DNA from 3 places in the Glutamicibacter sp. 0426 genome. Region 3 is predicted to be linked to each of the others. Evidence: riboswitches for the same ligand, from Rfam matches in the RefSeq annotation. Region 3 holds a riboswitch; each other region holds the start of a gene.
What was found. A riboswitch is a leader RNA that binds a small molecule or an ion and turns the genes downstream of it on or off. The one in region 3 is predicted to bind S-adenosylmethionine.
Positions count from the first base shown of each region.

Region 1 (7,384 bases), on a different contig from region 3:
TCACCGCCCAGCCGTAGCTAGCCCTTCTTCAGGACGACCTTGGTGAGGAAGCCGGCAACGTCCTGGATTTCTTCCATGCACACCGAGTGGCCGATCTGCGGGTAGGTTTCGCTGGTCAACACGGTATGCCCCGGGACCCAGCCCAAGGTGTATTCGATCTTGTCCCGGGTGATCACCGGGTCAGCCAGGTCGCGGCCCCAGAACATCGGCAGCGGCTTGTCCGCCAGCTTCGCGTCATCGAAGATGTCCAAGGTCTTGGGATCCACGGCAAAGCCGGAGAGACCCACGACTGCTTCAATGGCATCGCGCTGGTAGCGGGCCAGCGAGGTGGCCATGGCCATGCCCTGGGAGAAACCGAGCAGGGTGATCGACGAGTGCTGCTGGGACAGCGGTTCCAGCAGTGCCCACAGTGCTTCGACGCTGCGGGCCACCGACTCGATGGAGTAGTCGATTTCCTGGGTCAGCGGGAACCAGCTGTATCCCGGGCCTGCCGGCAGCGGTGCGCGCACGGAGAGGTAGGTGAATTCTTCGGGCAGGTGCTGCGAGAGCCCCATGAGGTCTTGCTCGTTGGAGCCGTAGCCGTGCAGGAACACCAGCAGCGGAGTTCCTAGGCGGGATTCGTCGTTGCGGGAGATGATGGCTACCGGAGCCTGGTCTTGGTATGTCATAGTTCCCCAAGACTATCGAACAGCGCCGCGCCGATTCGGCGGTTCCGCAAAGCGCTGCCATCGTTTCCCCGGGTATCGCGATCTGCAGCGCCAGGATGCAGGTGAAAGTCCTGCGTGTGGCCGACGGGCGGGCCGGTGGAGCGGTTGCCAACGGCATGGAAAACCAGTTTCTCCACCTCCATAAATCCGCATGGCATGTAACAAGATAATAAAACTCCAAAATTATCTTAGGCATTCAAGCGCTTTTCGTGTTCAACTGGATTCACTGCTTCACGGCCACCTGACTTGGGGATCCCACCGGTAGAAGCTCCAACCGGCAAAGGACAATGGCACCATGGGCGAAATCGAATACAGCGAGGAAATTTCAGGACTGGCACCCGAGGATCTTGCTGAACTCGGCTACGTCGATTTGGATCCCGGCACCTCGTCGTCGCTCTTCGATACCGTCGACACGATGTTTTCATTCGGCCTTCCCTTGTTCTCCGTGCTTTTCATCGCCTTTGCCGGATTCATCATCTTCGTCATTGTGCGCAACTTCCGCAAAGCCAAGAGCGCCGGCTTCGATCCGTTGACCATGGAAACCGACCTGATGGCCAGAGCAGCGAATTCAGCTTTGCTGGCGCCGCAGAAATCCATTGAAGACAAGCTGTCCGAACTCGACTCGCTGCACTCGCGTGGAGTCATTACCCGCGACGAGTACCTGCAAGCACGCAGGGATGCCCTGGGCGGGTAGAGTGGTGCCCACCGATTCATCCTCTGGAATGATTGACTAGAAGTTACCCTTTGGTAACAATGGATTCGTGCCCAACAATATTGCTTCTGAACCGTCAAATACCGCCGACTCCCCGCTCCACCCATGGCGCCGCTATGTAGCCATCGGGGACTCGTTCACCGAAGGCATCGGCGACCCCGATCCATCGAGCGCAGGACGGCACCTAGGCTGGGCCGACCGCTTGGCCCAAGAGCTCAGCCGCACCGTCCCGGACTTCTCCTATGCCAACCTGGCCATCCGCGGCCGGCTCATCGGCCAGATCGTTGCCGAACAGCTCGATCCCTGCATCGATCTGAAGCCGGATCTGATCTCGCTGTGCGCGGGCGGCAACGACGTGCTGCGCCCGGGCGGCGATCCAGACAAGATTGCCGACATCCTCGACGACGCGGTAGCCAAGCTCACCGCCACCGGTGCCACGCTCCTGCTCTTCACCGGGCCCGATATCCGCGATACCCCGGTCCTTGGAAGCATCCGCGGCAAGGTGGCGATCTACAACGAGAACGTGCGCACCGTCGCTGCCCGGCATGATGCCATCGTTGCCGACATGTGGGCATTGCAGGAATTGCACCAGTCCCAGATGTGGGCGCCTGACCGCCTGCACTTCTCCCCCATCGGCCACCAGCGCATTGCCGCCATGGCACTGGACTCGCTGAACGTCCCGCATCAGCTGGATACCGACATCGTTCCGGTCGTGGATGAGCGCAGCTGGCGCGAAGCACGCAAGGAGGATCTGCAGTGGGCCCGCGAGCATCTGGCGCCCTGGGTGCTGCGCCGCCTGCGTCACCAGTCCTCCGGTGACGGCATCACCCCGAAACGGCCTTCCGCTACGCCGTTCGCAGATGCCAAGCCCAACGACTCGCTCGGTGCCGGCGACAGCGCCAAGTAGCAAGAAAGACTGAAGCGGTTCCGCCGATTACTGGCGGAACCGCTTCAGTCTTTAAAGGCTTGCCAAATTTCGCCCAGATTCTAGTCTCCGAAGACCAAGGTCCGAAGCACCCCATCCAGCTGCGTCGCATCGGTCAAGAATCCATCATGGCCAATCGGCGAATCGATGTAGTGCACCGGCTTCGGCTTGGCCAGCGACGAGGCCAGCTTCACCGACTGCTCGGGGAAGTACAAGCGGTCGGTGGTAACCGCGGCAACCACCACGTTGACCTTCTCCAGGCGCGCCAGGGCGGCCTCCAGGGATTTATGGCCACGAGCAACATCGTGGCTCATCAGCGCCTCGGTCAGCACCAGATAGCTGTTCGCGTCGAATCGATTCACCAGCTTGCTGGCCTGATGGTCGAGGTAGCTTTCCACCTGGTATCGCCCGCGCGGCCCGTCCAGCTGGCCCGTCGGCTTCTCGCCATCCTGCGGATTGCGCGAGAAACGGGTTTCCAGCTCGGCCTCGGAACGGTAGGTGATGTGGGCCAGGCGGCGAGCCAGGCCGAGACCGGCGTCAGGACGGGCATCGTTGCCGTAGTAATCGCCATTGCAGAAGTGCGGATCCAAGCGGATGGATTGGGTTTGCACCTGCGCAAAGGCAATTTGCTCGGCAGTCGCCTGGGCGCTAGAGGCCATCACGACCAGGTTCTTGACCTGCCCGGGGAACTCGACAGCGTATTCCAGCGCGCGGGCACCGCCCATCGAACCGCCGATGACCGCATGCCAGGATTCGATTCCCAGCTGCTTGGCCAGCCGCGCCTCGAGGCGCACCGAGTCCTTGATGGTGACGAAAGGGAATCTGGAGCCGTAAGGCAGGCCCTGCTCGTCCAAGGACGAGGGGCCGGTGGATCCATTGCAACCACCCACCATGTTGATGGACACGACAAAGTACTCATTGGTGTCAACCGTGGCGCCGGGGCCAACGAAGCCTTCCCACCAGCCGGCGCTGTGCGAATCGCCTTGCGCGACGTGGGCGTCACCGGTGAGTGCATGCATCACCAGCACCGCGTTGGAGCCATCAGCTGCTAGCTTCCCCCACGTCTCGTAGGCCAGCACCACGTCGGGAAGGTATCCACCGAATTCAAAGTGGTACTCCCCCACGGAACTACGGCGCAAAATGCCGTCTTGTCCGCCAGCGAGCTCTTCGGCGCGCAGAGTATCTTCAGTAGTCACAATGGATGGCATGCCTAGAGGGTTTCCTGCAATTCCTTGTTTTCAAGGGCCGCAACAGCTTCGAAGCCCAGCTCAAGATCGGCCAGGATGTCCTTGATGTTTTCCAGCCCGACGCTCAGCCGCACCAGTCCCGGGCTCACACCGGCGGCAATCTGCTCCGCTTCGGAGAGCTGGGCGTGGGTGGTGGAGGCCGGATGGATGACCAGCGAGCGCACGTCGCCGATGTTCGCGACGTTGGAGTGCAAGACCAGTGCGTCCACGAAAGCCTGTCCGGCTTCCGCGCCGCCCTCCAGCTCGAAGGCGATGATCGAGCCAGCGCCGTGATCGCTGTACTTCTGCGCGCGCTCATGCCACGGAGAGGACTGCAGGCCGGCGTAGGCGACCTTCTGCACTTCCTCGCGGGCTTCGAGCCAGTTGGCAACTTCCACTGCGTTCTGGCCGTGGCGCTCAATGCGCAGCGACAGGGTTTCCAGGCCTTGGGCGATCAAGAACGCATTGAACGGCGCCACTGATGAACCCAGATCGCGCAGCAGCTGCACGCGTGCCTTGAGGATGTAGGCCAGATTCGCGCCGAGGATGCCGTTGATGCCCAGGTCGCGGGCGAAGACCAGGCCGTTGTAGGACTCGTCCGGGGTGTTGAATCCCGGGAAGCGTTCGGCGTCCTTGGCGAAGTCGAAGTTGCCCGAGTCCACGATGACCCCGGCGATGGCATTGCCGTGGCCGCCAAGGAACTTGGTGGCCGAATGGATCACGATATCGGCGCCCCACTCGATGGGGCGGATCAGGTATGGCGTGGCCAGGGTGTTGTCCACCAGCAGCGGCACGCCGGCTTCGTGGGCGATCTCCGAGATGCCCTCGATATCCAGCACGTCCTGCCGAGGATTGGAGATGCTTTCGCCGAAGAAGGCCTTGGTGTTCGGGCGCACCGCGGCACGCCATTCGTCCAGGTTGTCCGGGTCGGAGACGAAGCTGACTTCGATGCCCAAGCGCTTGAGTGTGTGCTTGAGCAGGTTCTGGGTTCCGCCGTACAGGCTCGGGCTGGCTACCAGATGGTCGCCGGCTTCGGCCAGGTTCAGGATGGCGAAGGTGGTGGCGGCCTGTCCCGAGGACAGCAACAGCGCGCCAACGCCGCCTTCCAGATCAGCGATGCGGGTTTCCACGGCGTCGGTGGTCGGGTTGCCGATACGGGTGTAGATCGGTTCCAGTTCCTGCAACGCGAAACGGGCAGCGGCACTCTCGGCGCTCGGGAAGACAAAGGAAGTAGTTTGGAAAATCGGGAGAGCTCGCGCTCCGGTCGTCGGATCCGGGGTCTGGCCGGAATGGATCTGACGGGTTTCAAATGACCAGTTGTTGCTCATGGTTTCCTCCAAATAGCGTTTCATGACTATGGGGGTACGCCGCTGAAAAGACACCGACAGGAAGCACCGTATCGAAACGACTTCCAGGGGGTAACCCGCGCTTGTCCTTGATGCCTTGTGCATTCAAGGGCCAGGTCTTCACCCGGGGCACCCCACCGCGGTTGGAGGGTTGCCGCCCAGTAAGCCGGGGCTTGTTACTGGAACTCATGACCTGCTATCAGTTTGCCCGAAAACCGAAGATCTTTGCAACGCAGTGGACCAGGATTGGACTCAATCGGTCATATTTCGCGAATTCCGCAGATTTTCCGCAGAGTATTCGATAACATCAGCCCACTTAGGGGAGCCTAAGTAGAGACTCGCATCACATGTTGCCATGATGGGCACATGATGAGGCTAGATCACGTAAGTTATGCTTGCGGCCCGGACGGGCTGCTGCCAACCGCTGAAAGAATCTCCGAGTCCCTGGGACTGGAATTCGTCAAGGGCGGCGTGCATCCACGATTCGGAACACGCAATGTCATCTTCCCGCTCAAGCATGGCCAGTACCTGGAAGTGGTTGAAGTCCTGAACCACCCGGCCAGCGACAAGGCTCCCTTCGGCCAGGCCGTGCGCGCCCGCTCGGAGCTCGGCGGCGGATGGATGGGATGGTGCGTCTCGGTGGAGGATCTATCCAGTGCCGAAGACCGCTTGGGCCGCAAGTCCGTGCCGGGGAACCGCAAGTTCCCGGATGGCCGCGAACTTACCTGGCAGCAAATCGGCATCAAGGGCCTGATCGCTGATCCGCAGGTCCCGTACCTGATTTCCTGGGATGAAGGCTCCGAGCCGTTGCATCCGTCCAAGGCGCTGGAGCCTGTCGGCGAGATCAGCCAGATCTCCATCGCCGGCTCACGCGATCGGGTGCTGGATTGGCTGGGCCAGCCGCAGAACGTCAATTTGGGCGCCGTCACCATGCAATATGAAGCGCCGAATGGCACTCCGGGCATCATGTCGGTAACCTTTGAAACCGAGTCCGGCACCGTGGTGCTGTAGGAAACTCGGAAACGAACGCAGGTAGGCGGGGACAATGGCGTCCCCACCTACCTTTTTCGTTAATGGCGTTTCCGTCGCTGGCGCAGGCCTTCGGGCACTACTGGCCGATTCCGATGGCAGGCCCAATCAGCCCGTAGCCGACGAAGCCGATAGCATCGAGCAGGAAGTGGGCGATGACCAGCGGCATCACCCGGCCGTACTTCTGGTACACCCAGCCGAAGACGATGCCCATGAGCATATTACCGATCATCGGCCCCACGCCCTGGTAGAGGTGGTAGCTGCCGCGGAGCACTGCAGAACCGATAATGGTGCTCCACAGTCCCAGCTTCAGCTTCTTGGCATAGGTGAACAGGAAGCCGAGCATCAGCACTTCTTCGAGCACTGCATGGCGTACAGCCGACAGCAGCAGCACGGGGACGCTCCACCAATAATCACCGAGATTGGCTGCTGACAGTGCTGTGGTGACGCCCAGTGCCCGTCCGGCAGCATAGACGCCCAGCGTCCCCACGCCCATGGCCAGGAACAGCCCCGCCCCGAGCATCGTGTCCTTGCCCGGACGTCGCATGTCGAAGCCGATGTCACGGATGGTTCGGCCGGTCGTGCGCTTCATCAGATAGAGTGCCAGCACCACGGGCACCAGCGCGAAGACAATGTCCAGAAGCTGGTAGGTGAAATCAAAGAACTCGCGTGTGCTCAGCGGGTTGTTCAGCGATGTCGTCTGATCACGCAACGGTGCCCTGGTGACTTTATCCGCAAAGCTCAGCAGCGAGTAGACCGCGCTCTGCCCCAAGGACAGGGCGAGAACCAAAATGATCTCGAACCTGAGGGTTCTGCGGGTTGCCGTCGGCTCAATTTGTTCAGCGTTCACGTTCTCGATCATAGGCCGATCTGGCTGTGCGCGTACTGAGTAGCCACGTGGCAAACCTACGATAGCCTGAAGGTGAGACCACCAGCGAGCTGAACGAGAAGGGTACGAATGAGTCGTCCTGCCACGAGTGGAGAACTGCAAATCGCCCGCCAGCTCTGCCCCGATCTTTCGTGGGAAGATGCGGCCGTGAATGAAGGCGGACAATTCCACAAGGTGGTCATTGGCAATCCGCAGGCGGTGATTCGCATGGCGCGCACGCCAGCGGCGACCGAACAGATGCCGCGAACCGTCGAGCTGCTGTCTTTGCTGGAAAGCCAGCTCAACTATCAGATCGCGGTGGCGGTCTCCGAGATCCTGCATGTCGACGGGCTCAGCTCAGTTGCCATGTCCTTCATCCCCGGAAGCGCGCATGAGCCTCATTACGGGGATCCAAAGGTGCTGGGCCAGCTGGTGAAGGAATTGGCCGAGGTGCCGCTGGAACAGATCAGCGCTCATCTGGCCAAACCGTTTTCATTCCGTGGCGAATGGACCCAAGCCCGGCAGCAGCAATGCTTCGATGCGCTGCCCGAGGAACTTCGAGCTCCTGCAA
Region 1 covers NZ_MPBI01000002.1:374,529-381,912, reverse strand. Annotated here, with positions in the region: gene BKX98_RS07250 (RNA-binding S4 domain-containing protein) at 1-17, shown strand, start outside; gene BKX98_RS07245 (alpha/beta hydrolase) at 18-668, opposite strand; gene BKX98_RS07235 (SHOCT domain-containing protein) at 1,003-1,401, shown strand; gene BKX98_RS07230 (SGNH/GDSL hydrolase family protein) at 1,469-2,326, shown strand; gene BKX98_RS07225 (homoserine O-acetyltransferase) at 2,407-3,552, opposite strand; gene BKX98_RS07220 (bifunctional o-acetylhomoserine/o-acetylserine sulfhydrylase) at 3,555-4,898, opposite strand; SAM riboswitch class IV at 4,991-5,110, opposite strand; gene BKX98_RS07215 (VOC family protein) at 5,283-5,927, shown strand; gene BKX98_RS07210 (CPBP family intramembrane glutamic endopeptidase) at 6,025-6,807, opposite strand; gene BKX98_RS07205 (phosphotransferase family protein) at 6,904-7,384, shown strand, end outside.
Region 1: another riboswitch for S-adenosylmethionine. It lies ahead of BKX98_RS07220 (bifunctional o-acetylhomoserine/o-acetylserine sulfhydrylase); the one in region 3 lies ahead of BKX98_RS11485 (ABC transporter substrate-binding protein).

Region 2 (7,384 bases), on a different contig from region 3:
TTGAATTCTGTGCTTGAAATGCTGAAGGTCAATGCGTCTGGCATGGCGGCCAATCTGTTGGTCAGCGGCCGGAAGCGGCCGGAAGAACGTCGATGCGTCAATCATGCATGGCATTTTTGATATCAGGTAACTCTGTCTAACTATGGATTCCTATAGACTCAAACTATGGTTCAGGGAACGAGCGGTCTGACACTGCAGCAATTGCGCTACTTCACCACGGTCGCGGCCGAGGGATCCATCTCGGCTGCCGCCGACCTTTTGTACGTCGCCCAGCCGAGCATGTCCGCGGCGATGAAGGAGCTCGAAGCGCGGGTGGGGCGCACGCTGCTCATCCGCTCCGCCCGGGGCATCACGCTCACCAGCGACGGCGCCGAATTCCTCGGCTACGCCCGGCAGGTCCTTGAGCAGGTCGAGCTGCTAGAGCACCGCTATCTCGGCCGTCCCTCGGCTCGCCGGCTGCTGGGTGTCTCCACCCAGCACTACTCCTTCGCGGTGGATGCCTTCGTGCGGATGGTCCAGGCCAGCGGCGCCGACGAGTACGAGTTCTCGCTGCGCGAGACCCGCACCGAGCAGATCATCGAGGATGTGCGCACGCTGCGCAGCGAGATCGGGATCCTCTACCTCAACGACTTCAACCGCAAGGTCATCGAGAAGCTGCTGCGCGAATCCCGGCTGGTATTCCACCCGCTCTTCCGCTCCCAGCCGCACATCTTCGTTGCCCGCAGCAACCCGCTGGCCTCCCGAACCCTGGTGTCTCTCGAAGATCTCGAAGATTTGCCGCGGCTGACCTTCGACCAGGGCGCGAACAACTCCTTCTACTTCGCCGAGGAGATCCTCTCCACCCGCTCCAGCCAGCGTGAAATCCAGGTCTCGGACCGCGCCACGATCTTCAACCTGATGATCGGTCTGGGCGGGTACACCATCTCCACCGGCATCATCAGCGACGAGCTGGATCCCTCCATTGTCTCCATCCCGCTGGCTGTCGAGGAGCGCATCGATGTCGGCTGGATTGACCACGCCGCCATCCCGCTCACCGAGCAGGCCCGGCGCTACCTGGACGAGGTGCGCGCGGTGGTGGCCGGATTCGGAGTCGAAGTCCTGGGCTGAGCGTCATCTCCGGTCATTGAAATTTGGTGCTCTGTCATGCGTGCGGGTGAAAACCCTGGGATTTCAAGGATTCTTGCTTCCTTGGTGCGTCACATAAGGGTTTGCGCCCTTACGTCATCATGACAATTCGGCGACATATGAAGCGCGGCGGCGTTCTGTGAAGCTCAGCGATTCGGGCCGCTTGCCCGGTTCGCGGCCGATGCCCAACCATGGAAGAACAACCCATCAAGAGCGGCCGAGAGATCTGGCTCGACGACGCCGCAGCAACCATCGGGAAACCGAAAGGTGCTACCGCCAGAACCGATGGAGCAGTTCCGGACCCGTGGCTTCGGTGTCCGGTGCACTCCCTCGCAGACAACGAGGAGGAGCAATGAGCCAGGAAACCGACGCGGTGCACGCAGGGTACCGCCCGAGCGGAGAGTTCCGCCCGATGCTGCCGCCGCTGCACAATTCCGCGGCCTACCAATTCGCATCGCACGCCGAAGCGGTGGAGAAGTTCGCGCTGCGACAGGCAGGCTTCACCTACTCGCGCACCGGCAACCCCACCGTGTCCATCCTCGAGCAGCGCGTGGCCGCGCTGGAAGGCGGGGCCCAGGCGGTAGCCACCGCCACCGGCCAGTCCGCGGTGGCGTTGTCCTTGCTGGCGCTGACCCAGGGACCCAGGCACATTGTGGCTTCCTCCTCGCTGTACGGCGGCACCGTGGACCTGTTCACCGACACCTTCGCCGACTTCGGGATCCGCGTCAGCTTTGTCGACCAGGCCGATCCGGCCGCCTGGGCCGCGGCCATCGAGGAGGACACCCGGGCGTTCTTCTTCGAGTCCGTGTCCAACCCGCTGTGCACCGTGGCCGATATCCCGGCCATTGCGGCGATCGCGCACGAGCGCAACATCCCGGTGGTGGTGGACAACACCCTGGCCACCCCGCTGAATGTGCGCCCGCTGGAACTCGGCGCGGACATCGTGGTGCACTCGGCCACCAAGGGGCTGGCCGGGCACGGCTCGGTGCTTGGCGGGGTAGTGGTGGATTCGGGAACCTTCGACTTCTCCGATTCCTCCCGCTGGCCGCAGATCGCCGCGCCGCGGGTGCGGCTGAATGGCACGTCGCTGCTCGAGCGCCACGGGCCGGCGGCCTACGCGATGCTGGTGCGCTCCAAGTTCCTGCACGACCTGGGCCCGGCCCTCGCCCCGGCCAGCGCCCAGGGCATCCTCGCAGGCATCGAGACCCTGCCGGTGCGCGCGGCCCACGTGCAGCGCAGCGTCACCAGGCTGATCGACGCGCTTGCCGAGTATCCGGGCATTGCCGCCATCCACCACCCCGCGCTGCCCGAGCACCCCAGCCACGAGCTGGCCCGGACGCTAGCGCCGAAGGGCACCGGCTGCGTGCTGGCCATCGAGCTGGCCCACCCATCCCTGGTTTCCCCGGTGATCGACGGGCTCAAGCTGATCAGCCTGGCCGCGAATGTGGGCGATACCCGCACCATGGTCGCCCACCCGGCCACCATGACGCACTGCCGGCTCTCCGAAGCGCAGCTGGCAGCCGCCGGGCTGAACACCTCCACCCTGCGCCTGTCGGTGGGCCTGGAAGACCCGGCCGACCTGCTCGCAGATATCACCCAGTCGCTGGATCTCGCGCTGGCCGCGACCACCGCCGACACCAAGGAAGTGAGCTTCGCATGAGCGGCTTCAACACCCAGGCCGTGCACGCCGGCCAGCACAAGGACCCGCACACCGGTGCGGTGATCCCGCCGATCTACCAGACCAGCACCTTCATCCAGGACGGCATCAACGTGCTGCGCGCCGGGCACGAGTACTCGCGCGGCTCCAACCCGACCCGCAACGGCTTCGAATCCCAGCTCGCCGCGCTGGAAGGCGGCGCCGCCGGCTTCTCCTTCGCCTCGGGCATCGCCGCCGAAGATGCGCTATTGCGCGCAGTGCTTGAGCCGGGCGACCACATCGTGCTGGGCGCCGACGGCTACGGCGGCACCAACCGGCTGATCTCGAAGCTGCACGGCAAATGGGGGATCAGCTCCTCGGCGGTGGACATCACCAACCTGGAGGCGGTGCGCGCCGCGCTGCGCCCGAACACCGCGCTGCTTTGGGTGGAAACCCCGTCCAACCCGTTGCTGGGCATCGCCGATCTGGCCGGCTGGGCCGCAATCGCCGCCGAGCACGGCGCCCTGCTGGTGGTGGACAACACTTTCGCCACCCCGTACCTGCAGCGGCCACTGGACTTCGGAGCGCACGCGGTGGTGCACTCGACCACCAAGTACATTGGGGGGCACTCCGACGTCCTCGGCGGCGCGGTCATCGTGGCCGACCACCTGCACCGCGGCCAATCGCTGGCCGAAGCCGTCGGCTACCAGCAGTTCGCCGGGGGAGCGGTCTCCGGTCCGCAGGATTCCTACCTGGCCGCCCGCGGGCTGAAGACCCTGGGCCTGCGCATGGAACGCCACTGCGCCACCGCAACCACCCTGGCCCGCTGGCTCGATGACCGTCCCGAGGTGACCCGCGTCTACTATCCCGGGCTGGAAAGCCATCCGGGCCACGAGCTCGCCAAGCGCCAGCAGCGCGGTTTCGGCGGGATCCTCTCACTGCAGCTCTCCGATGAAGCGGCAGCCCGCGCCTTCGCCGAGTCCATGGAATACTTCCAGCTTTCGGTGTCCCTGGGTGGGGTTGAATCCCTGGTCTGCTATCCGCGCGAAATGACCCACGCTTCGCTGATCGGCACACCGCTGGAGATTCCAGCGAACTTGGTCCGCCTCTCGGTGGGCATCGAGGAGCCCGAGGACCTGATTGCCGATCTGGAACGCGGGCTGGCCGCGGCCGCGAAGGCTTCCGAGGCCGACAGCACCCAGCACCGCAGCCTGGCTACCGCCTGACCTGTCGTTGCTGCACGCGGGCCTTCTGAATGGGAAGGCCCACGTGCACAATTCGACGGCAAACCGTTTGCACATTTCAGGCGATTCGCGCCTGTGGCACACGTCAGGCAAGGAACACTGGGTTCCAAAAGTGATGGTCTCCGGTCACCGTGAACGGGGAACCAGAATGCCAACTGCCTCCCGGGAGCCGAACATGTCGCAAAATCCAATGAAAACACTTAGTATCGCGGGTGCGGTAGCCATGGTCGGTTTGAACGTCACCGTGGTGGCCTTCTTTGTCCTTTGGCTGATTGCCGACGGTGTCGCCATTAGCCGTATGGAATCGGAGTCCAGCATGGATCCAAGCCAGATGCTTCCGAATTCCGAATTGATGTGGTTGGCAGCGCACGGTTCCTTGCTGATGGTCATCGTTCTCGATGTGCTGGCGGTTGCATTGCGGGTCAAGATGACCGGTGTTCCGCAGCGTGCCGCAGCTAAAGTACGGAACCTCTATGAGGCAAGGGATTTCCAGATTTAGCAAAGCGATTGGTTTGACCCGGCAATTGAATCGGCTATAGTCAGACCGGCTGGTGGAAATTCATCGTCTTGAACAAGGCATGGCACGGCTATCTCTGCACAGGCCAAGCCGCGGGCCCCGCTGAACGCGCTGGAAAGTTTGGTGTATTCGATGACGGCGGACCCGTCGACATGTGGGACTGCACAATGGAGAACCTTGCTACGGCGTTCAACTGAGTTCCCTTGTTAATCCAAATCTGGAATCTGAAGGACCCGAATTTTCGCTCTCCGGGCGATATCGCTTGGGCAACAATGCGTTCACACGAAGTGCAAAGAGGCTGTATTCCTGTCATGATTGCGGAGTGACTATCGATCCAGTTCAGCAGGGCATAGAAGAACAACTAATCGGACTCATCCCAAATCAAGGTGAATCTGAAGATGACGCGCTCCCACCGTCCAACGGTTTCTCAGCCTCTGTGAGTGGTGCTGACTGGACCGTAGACACGCTCGTTAACCAGATGCGTAAAGGACGAATTGATTTAGACCCAACCTTTCAGCGTCGTAACGCCTGGCTTGCTAATCGTAAGAGCAAACTAATCGAATCGATAGTCCTAGGTTTCCCAATCCCTCAGATCGTACTCGCTGAGAAACCCGGTCAACGTGGTCAGTACTTTGTTCTCGACGGCAAACAGCGTTTGCTAGCTCTCCGACAGTATTTCGCGGATCCAAATGAAGAGCGGGACTCGAACTTTGATCCTCTCACTTTGACGGGTCTGGAAGTGCTGACAGAACTGAACCGGAAAACTGTCAAAGATCTAGAAATTAGCCGGCCTGATTCTTTCAGCGCACTCGAGAACGCTACTATTCGCACCGTCGTGCTGAGCAATTGGAATTCAGAATCGCTGTTACTGTCACTGTTCTTAAGGCTCAACACCGGTAGCGTCGCTCTGTCGCCGCAAGAATTGCGACAGGCGCTCATTCCCGGCCCCTTTATGCAATGGATTGATGCAACTTCTGGAAACTCTAAGGAATTACAGAACCTTCTCGGGATTGAGCATCCGGATCGCCGCATGATTGATGCAGAGCTACTACTGCGACACATCGCATTTAGTACATCGCCACTGCCATACCGCGGTAACCTGAAAACCTTTCTCGATGACACATCGCGCCATTTGAGCGAGAAATGGACCACAGTAGAAGAAAGTCTGAGCGCGGCGAACAGTAACTTCAACGCGGCGTTACAACTCGGGCAAGAACTATTCGATAAGCATTTCTGCCGTAAATGGAGCGGAACAGGCACCACCACAGGGACTGGACACTGGGAGCGAGCTCTCAATCGTGCTCTATTTGACGTACAGGTCTATTCTCTGAGTTTTCCCCACGTACGCAAGGCAATAGCCACGCGACCAGACCAGGTTATTAGCGCGTTCAAACAACTTTGTGTTACAGACGAGACATTCGTTAGATCTGTCAGCACAACGACCAAAACTGCTAGCGCTTTCATTACCCGCCACCGAGCTTGGCATTCCATTGTGCAGGAATCGACGGGTGTTTCCTATGAGCTTCCAGGTGCACTCCAGCGTGACTAATCATCCGTTGCTGGCTGAAATCGCCGAAATCGATAACACCCTATTGAGCACGGTTACAACGGCACCGCCGGATCCGCTCAGCGCGGACGAGCGAACACGGACTCGGGCTTATCTCCTCCTGTGTCATGCAGTGCTAGAGGAACGAATTGAGAACATTTTCATAGAGCACTTCAATAGAGCTCTGGAATTGATCTCAAGCGACAAGCCCATTCCACGGGAGATCCTCCCTTTCTACGCTGCATCGATGGAGTGGGGAGTCAATTTTCTTCCAACGTACAGTAAGCGAAATTGGCTAGGCTTTATGTCAAATCCTCAGGCGCTTGAGCACGTCACGAGCGTGATCAAAAAGAATCATGGATTAAAAATGGAAAACGTCCGGGATCTTGCCAAGCTAGTCGGGATTGAGTGGGGCGTTATAGATGATGCAGCGGGAGTTGAGATGTCCGCACTAACAACTCTAGGGGTGAAACGCGGTGCAGCTGGGCATACCTCACTATTTAGTGGGAATGACAACTCCCTCTCAGGTGAAGAATATCCGGCCAATGTCCGAGAATGGGTGAACCAGGCGGCGAACACCGTCATCCGGATCGAAGCAGTGGTCGCTGAAATTTCTGCTTAGGGTGCAGTAACGCGTCAGTTGTACATCGTTCGAGATCCCTTCAGATTCGCACTCTGCCGAGAAAACAAACTTTGGTGAACGAGAAGCGGTCGTTTTGAAACTACCGGGGAGCTCTGGGGAGGCACGCGGGGATTAGTTTCAGAATCCCCGTCCAAGCCAGAATTGACCGTATAGTTGCCCCGCATGAGACGGTGACGGGGTTGACGTAGTCGCAGTTGACCAACCGTCGGCCTATCAATGTCCCCCGGCTTCGAAGTCCACGTAGGGGTGTGTTCATCAGGCGATCACCGAATTAGGGCAGGGCCGGACTCAGAGTAGGTAATGTAAGTGGCATGACAAAGGTCTTTCTCTCTCACTCCTCCATTGATAAGCCAATTGTCCGTCAGGTTATGGCTGAACTCCTGATGATGGGTGCTGACCCTTTTTACGACGAAGTAAGCATCACGAATGGAGCAGTCATCCCACACGATATAGACATGGCGTTGGGAATTACAGATACTTTCGTGTTGTTCTGGTCTAAAGACGCTGCGGTTGCGGACTGGGTTACGTCCGAAAGAGTTACTGCTTGGGGGATGTTCCACAACCAGCCTTCTCGTTTTGTTGTCGTCATTCTTGACGATACTGATTTGCCTCCCACGCTGAAGTTCAAGAAGTGGATCGATGCGCGGAATGATCACTCGCACATAGCCTCCGA
Region 2 covers NZ_MPBI01000002.1:149,683-157,066, forward strand. Annotated here, with positions in the region: gene BKX98_RS06195 (putative oxygenase MesX) at 1-44, opposite strand, end outside; gene BKX98_RS06200 (LysR family transcriptional regulator) at 166-1,107, shown strand; SAM riboswitch class I at 1,327-1,417, shown strand; gene BKX98_RS06205 (O-acetylhomoserine aminocarboxypropyltransferase/cysteine synthase family protein) at 1,478-2,785, shown strand; gene BKX98_RS06210 (cystathionine gamma-synthase) at 2,782-3,987, shown strand; gene BKX98_RS06215 (hypothetical protein) at 4,181-4,504, shown strand; gene BKX98_RS06220 (DUF262 domain-containing protein) at 4,845-6,071, shown strand; gene BKX98_RS06225 (HEPN domain-containing protein) at 6,064-6,690, shown strand; gene BKX98_RS06230 (toll/interleukin-1 receptor domain-containing protein) at 7,023-7,384, shown strand, end outside.
Region 2: another riboswitch for S-adenosylmethionine. It lies ahead of BKX98_RS06205 (O-acetylhomoserine aminocarboxypropyltransferase/cysteine synthase family protein); the one in region 3 lies ahead of BKX98_RS11485 (ABC transporter substrate-binding protein).

Region 3 (7,384 bases):
GCCAGACCTGGGCCATGGTCGGAATCGTCATGGCCCTGGTCATCAGCCTCGGAGGACTGATGGGCATCGCGCTGTACAACACCGATCGACAGGGGCTCTTCCCGCGGGCGCGCCTGCATGCGGTGCTCAGCTGGATCGCCAACATGGGACGCTCCCTGCCGTTCCTGGTGCTGATGGCAGCGATCATCCCCTTCACCAAATGGGTCACCGGCACCACCATCGGCATTGCCGCGGCTGCCGTGCCCATGACCATTGCCGGCATCCCGTTCTTCGCCCGGCTGGTGCAGAACGCGCTGAACGACCTGCCGAGGCACAACCTGGCCGTAGGGCTGGTGACCGGCGGTTCGGCCGCGCAGATCATCGGCACCACCCAGATCCGCGAGGCGCTGCCGGCCCTGGCCTCGGCCATCACGCTGAACACCATCTCGATGATCGAGTACTCGGCCATCGCCGGGACCATCGGGGCCGGGGGCATCGGCTATCTCGCCGTGACCTACGGCTACCAGCGCTTCGACATGAATGTCATGCTGGCGACCATCGTGGTGCTGATCCTGACCGTGCAAATTGTCCAATTCCTCGGCGACCGCATCGCCCGCGCCCTGGCGCGTCCCTGAACACCATCGACGAACGAACGAACGAGCGAGACCATGACTACACCGCACACCGGGCACGACCACGGCTTCACGCTGCGCAAGAACCGCAATGCCCTTCCCTGGACCATCGCCGCCCTCGCGGCCGTGGCCGCCCTCATCCTCGGCGTGCTGCTGGGCCAGCAGCGCTCCGCCCCTGCCGCCGCCTCGGCCGCCGGAAGCCAGACGAAGTTCACGGTCCACTTCGAACCGGCCATGGCCGGGGAGGAGAAGATCCTGGATTTCGTGGCGCGCCAGATCGCGCCTGACTACGGCATCGAAATCGAGAAGGTCGGGCTGCAGGATCCGATCCAGGCCAACCAGGCGGTGGCCAGCGGCCAATTCGATGCCACCATTTTCGAGCACCAGTGGTACATGGAGCAGTCCGCCGAGGCTGCCGGAGTCGAGCTGGAACCCACGGTGGAGCTCTTCCAGTGGGGTTTCGGGCTCTACTCGAACCATTACGACTCGGTCGAGGACATCCCGCGCGGCGCCTCGCTGCTGCTGCCCAACGATGTGGCCAACCAGGGCCAGGCGCTGTGGCTGCTGCAACGCGAGGGCCTTCTCGGCCTGGACCCTGACATCGAACCGCGCACCGCGAAGATCTCCGATGTCATCGATAACCCCCGGGGCTTCGAATTGAAGGAAGCCGACCTGCTGGCGATGCCGCGCATGCTCGACGACGTCGGCGTGGCGATCGGCTACGTCTCCCAGTTCGATGCGGGCAAGGTCGACCGCGACCAGGGGATCTTGTTCCCCGAGCCGCCCAAGACCTTTGCCTCCCGCCTGATCATGGGCGCGGAGTATGCCAAGAGCGCCGATGCGCAGAAGCTGGTGGAAGCATTTTCCGATCCGCGGCTGCAGGAGTACCTGGCCACGACCGAGGATCCGCTGGTCCAGGGAGTGCTCACCCCGGTCTCCGGTTCCTGACGGCAACCCCCATTGCGCCGTACGGATCGGCGTGCGCGAAGCGGCCCGGCACCGACAGGAGCCGGGCCGCTTCGCGCTCCTGATGACGCATTGTCTCCGCCGAGGCCAGCAGCGTCAAGGATTTCCTGTCAAGGTGCTTAATCCTTGGACTTGTGACAGAGCATTACGCCCAATATGACGAACATCGGGCATTTCAGAATGCGTTGTGTGACTTCATGACCCCTGTCTTACGTAACGCTTGTCTGCTGAATTCACGGGTTGCAGACTTGAATTGTTCGGTCGGTACAGCCGGACACCCCATCCAGAGCGACCGAGAGACCTGGCTCGTTGAAGTCGCAGCAACCACCCGTGAACGGGAGCGGTGCTAAGGCCGGGACCGATGGAGATTGCTAATTTTCACGACAGTCTGCCGGGAGAAACTCGCCAAGAGTAGTCCCACGAATCATGGCAGAACGTACAGGGAATCTAGGCGTAATCCTCGGGTCACCAACCGAGAGGACATTTGAAATCATGCGTACAGCACATTTTGGACTGAAGACCACTGCGATTCTTGCCGTTCTGGGCTTATCGCTCACCGCGTGCGGCGGCAACGCCAATAAGACGGGCGCAGCGCAGGCGGTAGCCGATCCAGGGACGCCGGTTGAAGGTGGCACCTTCACCTTCGCTGAAGTCACCCCTATCAACAATTGGCAGACTCAGGCAGCACGCTTCTATGAGAAGGCGAATGTTCTGAACTCAGTGCTTGATCGCCTGACCTACTATGACGTGGAAGCCGGCAAACTGGTTGGCTGGATCGCCAGCGAGTTCGAAGCCAATGAGGACCAGACGGAGTTCACTTTCACCATTCGCGACGGTGTCACTTTCTCAGACGGCTCCAAGCTGGATGCTGAGGCTGTGAAGCTGAACCTGGACGCCCTTGGAAAGGGAATCAAGTCTGCCCAGATTGCGCCAAACGTTGATTTTGCCGCCTATAAGTCGGCAGAAGTCGTAGGGGGCAACAAGGTCAAGGTAACGCTCAAGCGACCAGATGCCAATTTCCTCAGGTCGACTTCCTCCGTAACTGCTGGTTTGGTGTCCCCGAAGACCCTTGAACTGGACAATGCCGCGCAGTCTTCGATCTCCAAGATAGTTGGTTCCGGCCCATTCGTCTTCGAATCGGAAAAGCCTGATGAAGAAGTCGTTTTCAGCAGCCGGGATGACTACGCCTGGGCGCCAGAAACTGCCCCGAACCAGGGCGATGCCTACCTGGATACCCTGGTTATCAAGTACCTTCCAGAGGTCGCTAGCCGTGCCGGCGCCGCCCAGTCCGGGCAGGTGGATCTCGTCCGAGGATTGCAGCCGGTAGACGAACAGGTGCTGGCCTCCAGCGGCGGCAAGGTTTATGCCGCCGAAGGGGTGGACCTGACCACCAACCACGCGGCCGTGCGCATTGGCTCGGGAAAGCTGGAAGACGTCAAAGTCCGCCAGGCACTGCAGGTTGCAATCGACCGCCAGGCCATCAAAGACACCGTTCTCTCGGATAGCTATGTCATTTCGGGATCGATCCTCAACCACAAGGCACCAGGGTTTGTAGACCTGTCAGCAGAATTGGCTTATAACCCGGAAAAGGCCAAGCAGTTATTGGACGAGGCCGGATGGAAGCCGGGCGCAGATGGCATTCGGGAGAAGGACGGGAAAAAGTTGGAAGTCACGGTTTCCACCTCCAATAACTCCGTAGTCATCAAGCCAGCGTTCGAACTGATTGAGCAGCAATGGCGCGAGATCGGCGTCCAGCTGATCAACCGCGCGGCGGACAATACTTTCCTGACCAACGCACTTGTCGACGACAAGGTGGAGTTCTTCGGAACTCGCCAGTTTGCGTACGGCGGACTGGGCCCGGTCTATGCACCTGCGAACAACAACCAGACCCTTCGCGCTGATCCTGAACTGAACAAGCTTTTCACCAAAGAGCAGTCGGCGACCACCGATGAGGAACACCTGAAACTGGTCGAAGAAGAACAGCGTGCCCTGGTGCTGGACAAGGCCCTGACGCTGGTTCTTTGGGACGAAGTCCAGGTCTATGGCGCCAATAGCTCGGCGAACGTCGAGTTCACTTCCGGTACCGCGCCCATCTTCCAAGGTGCTTGGAAGAGCGAAGGCTAGGAACCAAATCCATGGGCACTTACATCGTAAAACGACTGGGACAGGCGCTTCTGGTCATCTGGCTTGCCTACACAGCGGTTTTCATTGCCGTGCAATCCTTGCCGAATGACCCGGTCACGATCTTCCTGAGCACTGACTCGGCGGCGGATCCGGCCACCATTGCCCAGATGAAGGCATACTACGGATACGACCAGCCGCTCTTCGTGCAGTACTTCTCGCAGTTGCTCGGGCTGCTTCGCGGGGATCTTGGATATTCGTTATCCAATGGTTCGGAAGTGGCAACGCGCATCGGGGAAGTCGCTGGATCAACCTTGATTCTGGCTGGCAGTGCATTCGTTCTTTCAGTGGTATTCGCCCTGATTATCGCGTCGGCTGCGAGCCTGGCCAGAGGCGGGAAGTTGCGCAAGGCGCTGCTGAACCTGCCACCTTTGATGGTTTCGATACCTGTTTTCTGGTTGGGTCTGCTGCTCTTGCAGCTGTTGGCCGTGCAGCTCGGCGTGATGTCGCTGTTCCCGGATGGATCGTTCATGTCGTTGGCGGTGCCAATCTTCGTGCTGGCCGTGCACCTGAGCGCTCCGATTGCCCAGGTCCTGATCAAGAGCGTGCAGGAAGTGAATAGGCAACCGTTTATTGAAGTTTTGCGCGCCAAAGGCGCAAGCGAAGCATGGATCTTCTACAGGCACACCTTGAAGAACGCGGCCCCGGCCGCGCTATCCATTGCCGGTATCACCATTGGTGCCTTGCTCGCTGGTTCCGTCATCACCGAGACCGTGTTTTCCCGCGCGGGATTAGGCCAGCTGATCTTGCAGTCAGTGACGGCGCAGGACATTCCACTGGTCCAGGGATTGGTGCTGCTGACCGCAGTCGTTTTCACCGCAGTCAACTTGCTCGTTGATCTCATCCACCCGCAGCTCGATCCACGCATCGTCACGTCAACAAGCGGCGCAACCCGCTCGCTCGTTGCGTAAGGAAAGTAGGACTAATGAGTCTCATAACCGAACACGTTGGATCGGTGGACACTGCTGACCAGCCGCTAGCTTCAACCAAGACTGCAAGCAAAATAGGAAATCCAGCAGCACGCTGGTTTGCCGCTTGGTGGGTTCTCATTCCGCTGGCCGTATTTGTGGCGTGGGCTTTTCTTCCATCGCTCTTTACGGGCCACGACCCGATTACTGGTGTGCCGGCTGACAAGCTGCTAGCGCCATCCGCGGAACACCTGTTCGGAACCGACCATCTGGGGCGTGACATCTACAGCCGAGTTGTCTACGGAACGCGCCAGACCCTGCTGACCGCGGGCCTGGCGTGCTTGGTTGGAAGCGTTGTCGGCTCGATCCTCGGTCTGCTGGCGGGCACTGCTGGACGTTTCGCAGATACCGTGGCAATGCGATTTGTCGATATTGTCCTGGCAGTTCCGGCCTTCCTCATTGCGCTGATTCTGGTCACCGCGACTGAACCTGGACCGCTGTCCTTGGGCCTGGGTGTAGGCATCGCCTCTATCGCGGCATTCGCACGCCTCGTGCGCACAGAGGTGCTGAGGGTCCGCTCTCGAGATTTCGTGCAGGCAGCGTTAATGAGTGGCGGGAAGTACTTCACGGTGCTGCGTCGGCACATCATCCCGCATATCGTCGGTCCGGTGCTGTCCTTGCTAGCTGTGGATCTGGGTGCTGCAATTCTTGCGATCTCCGGTTTAGGGTTCCTCGGCTTCGGGTCGCCACCGCCAACCCCTGAATGGGGACTGCTGATTTCCGAAGGCCGCCAGTACCTTTCGGTGGCTTGGTGGCTGACGACATTGCCGGGATTGGTCATCGTGTCGGCGGTCATGCTGACAGCCGTACTGGGACGTGCCATCAACAAGGCATTCCGCTTCTAGCTCTACACTTCGATGAACGGACAAGACCATGAACGCAACCAGCAACGCTTCTTCTGCGGTGATCCGCATAGAGGACTTAACAGTCCAGTATGCCCAAGGCACCGTAGCTGCTGACAGCATCAACTTGGAAATTCCAGCGGGACAAATCGTTGCCATTGTCGGTGAATCCGGCTCGGGCAAATCAACGCTGACCAAGACCCTGATTGGCCTATTGCCACAGGGGACGGAGGTCCAGGGAAGCGTGCGTTTCGGCGGTACTGAAGTCACCAATCTTTCTTTGTCCGACTGGCGTGCCATTCGTGGTGCCGGAATCGGCTTAGTCCCGCAGGATCCGGGCGCCTCGCTGGATCCCGTGAAGACCATTGGCTCCCAGATCATCGAAGTATTCCGTTTGCATCCGTCACGCTCAGTTCCAAAGGCCCAGTGGCGCTCTAAGGCAATCGAACTGATGCAGAGCGTTGGCATCGACCGGGCGGAAAGCCGGCTGGATCAATTTCCGCACGAGCTTTCTGGCGGGCTGAAGCAACGTGTATTGATTGCCATCGCCTTCGCGTTGAATCCTCAACTGCTCATTGCGGATGAACCCACCAGCGCCTTGGACGTCACCGTCCAGCGCACAGTTTTGGAAGTTTTCGTTTCGCTGGCTCGGAAGAAGGGAACCACTGTACTCTTCGTAACTCACGATCTGGCTGTTGCGACTGACATCGCAGACCGGGTACTGGTCATGAATTCGGGGAGGCTCCTCGAAGATCGCAGCGTTCCGGCGCTGGTTGCACAGAGCACTGAACCGTACACCAAGGCACTGCTCGACCAGGCCTATGCGCATCAGGACCGGCAGCAACCTTCAACCTCAGACGACATCGCGATCACAGTGGAGGGACTCGGCAAGGTCTTCGGCAAAGGCCGCAACGAGCACCAGGTTCTTTCCGACGTCAGTTTCGAAGTGCAGCGAGGCACCACGTTCTCGCTGGTAGGCGAGTCCGGTTCCGGAAAATCCACAACAGCAAAAATCATCATGGGAATGCATCCAGCCACCGAAGGATCGGTGCTGGTCAACGGCAGAGAAGTTGCCAACATCAGCGGCAAGCAGCGCTATGACCTGTGGAGGGACGCGCAACTGGTCTATCAGAACCCCGACTCTGCCCTGGACCCGCGACAGTCGATCGGCTCGATCATCGCTGAACCAATGGTCAACTACCGTCTGGGTGATTCCGCTTGGCGTGCCCAGCGAGTAGCGCAGTTGATGGATCAGGTGAACCTGCCAGAACAGCTGGTCGGAAGACGCCCAGGAGAGCTTTCCGGGGGACAACGCCAACGCGTCGCCATTGCCCGGGCTCTGGCAAGCGGTGCCAAAATTCTCGTCCTCGATGAAGCATTGAGCGCACTTGATGTACTCACCCAGGAACAAATACTTGAGTTGCTCGACCAGTTGCAGCGCGAAGAACAACTGACCTACCTGTTCATTTCCCATGATCTGCATGTGGTGGAACGGATCAGCCACCGCGTTGGCGTGATGTGCCATGGGCAAATTGTCGAGTCGGGAACCGTCGATGAAATCTATTCCAATCCCCAGCATGAGTACACCAGAAGCCTGCTTGCGGCGAATCCCGGCAAGGTACTTCGCGAATTGGCCGATACGCGTACCGCCTAGCCATTTCACACCAATTCCAAAATCTACAAGGAGCATCCATGAGCACTGAAGCCTTGGCAACATTCCGTCCTTCCGCTCAGCAGCACACCGAAGCCGCTTACCAAGAACTTTTGGCACACTTCAGCCAGGTATTTGCCCGTATCGCGCAGGGCGCTACCGAAC
Region 3 covers NZ_MPBI01000004.1:88,252-95,635, forward strand. Annotated here, with positions in the region: gene BKX98_RS11475 (methionine ABC transporter permease) at 1-614, shown strand, start outside; gene BKX98_RS11480 (MetQ/NlpA family ABC transporter substrate-binding protein) at 648-1,559, shown strand; SAM riboswitch class I at 1,854-1,945, shown strand; gene BKX98_RS11485 (ABC transporter substrate-binding protein) at 2,070-3,701, shown strand; gene BKX98_RS11490 (ABC transporter permease) at 3,713-4,669, shown strand; gene BKX98_RS11495 (ABC transporter permease) at 4,684-5,571, shown strand; gene BKX98_RS11500 (ABC transporter ATP-binding protein) at 5,600-7,222, shown strand; gene BKX98_RS11505 (acyl-CoA dehydrogenase family protein) at 7,261-7,384, shown strand, end outside.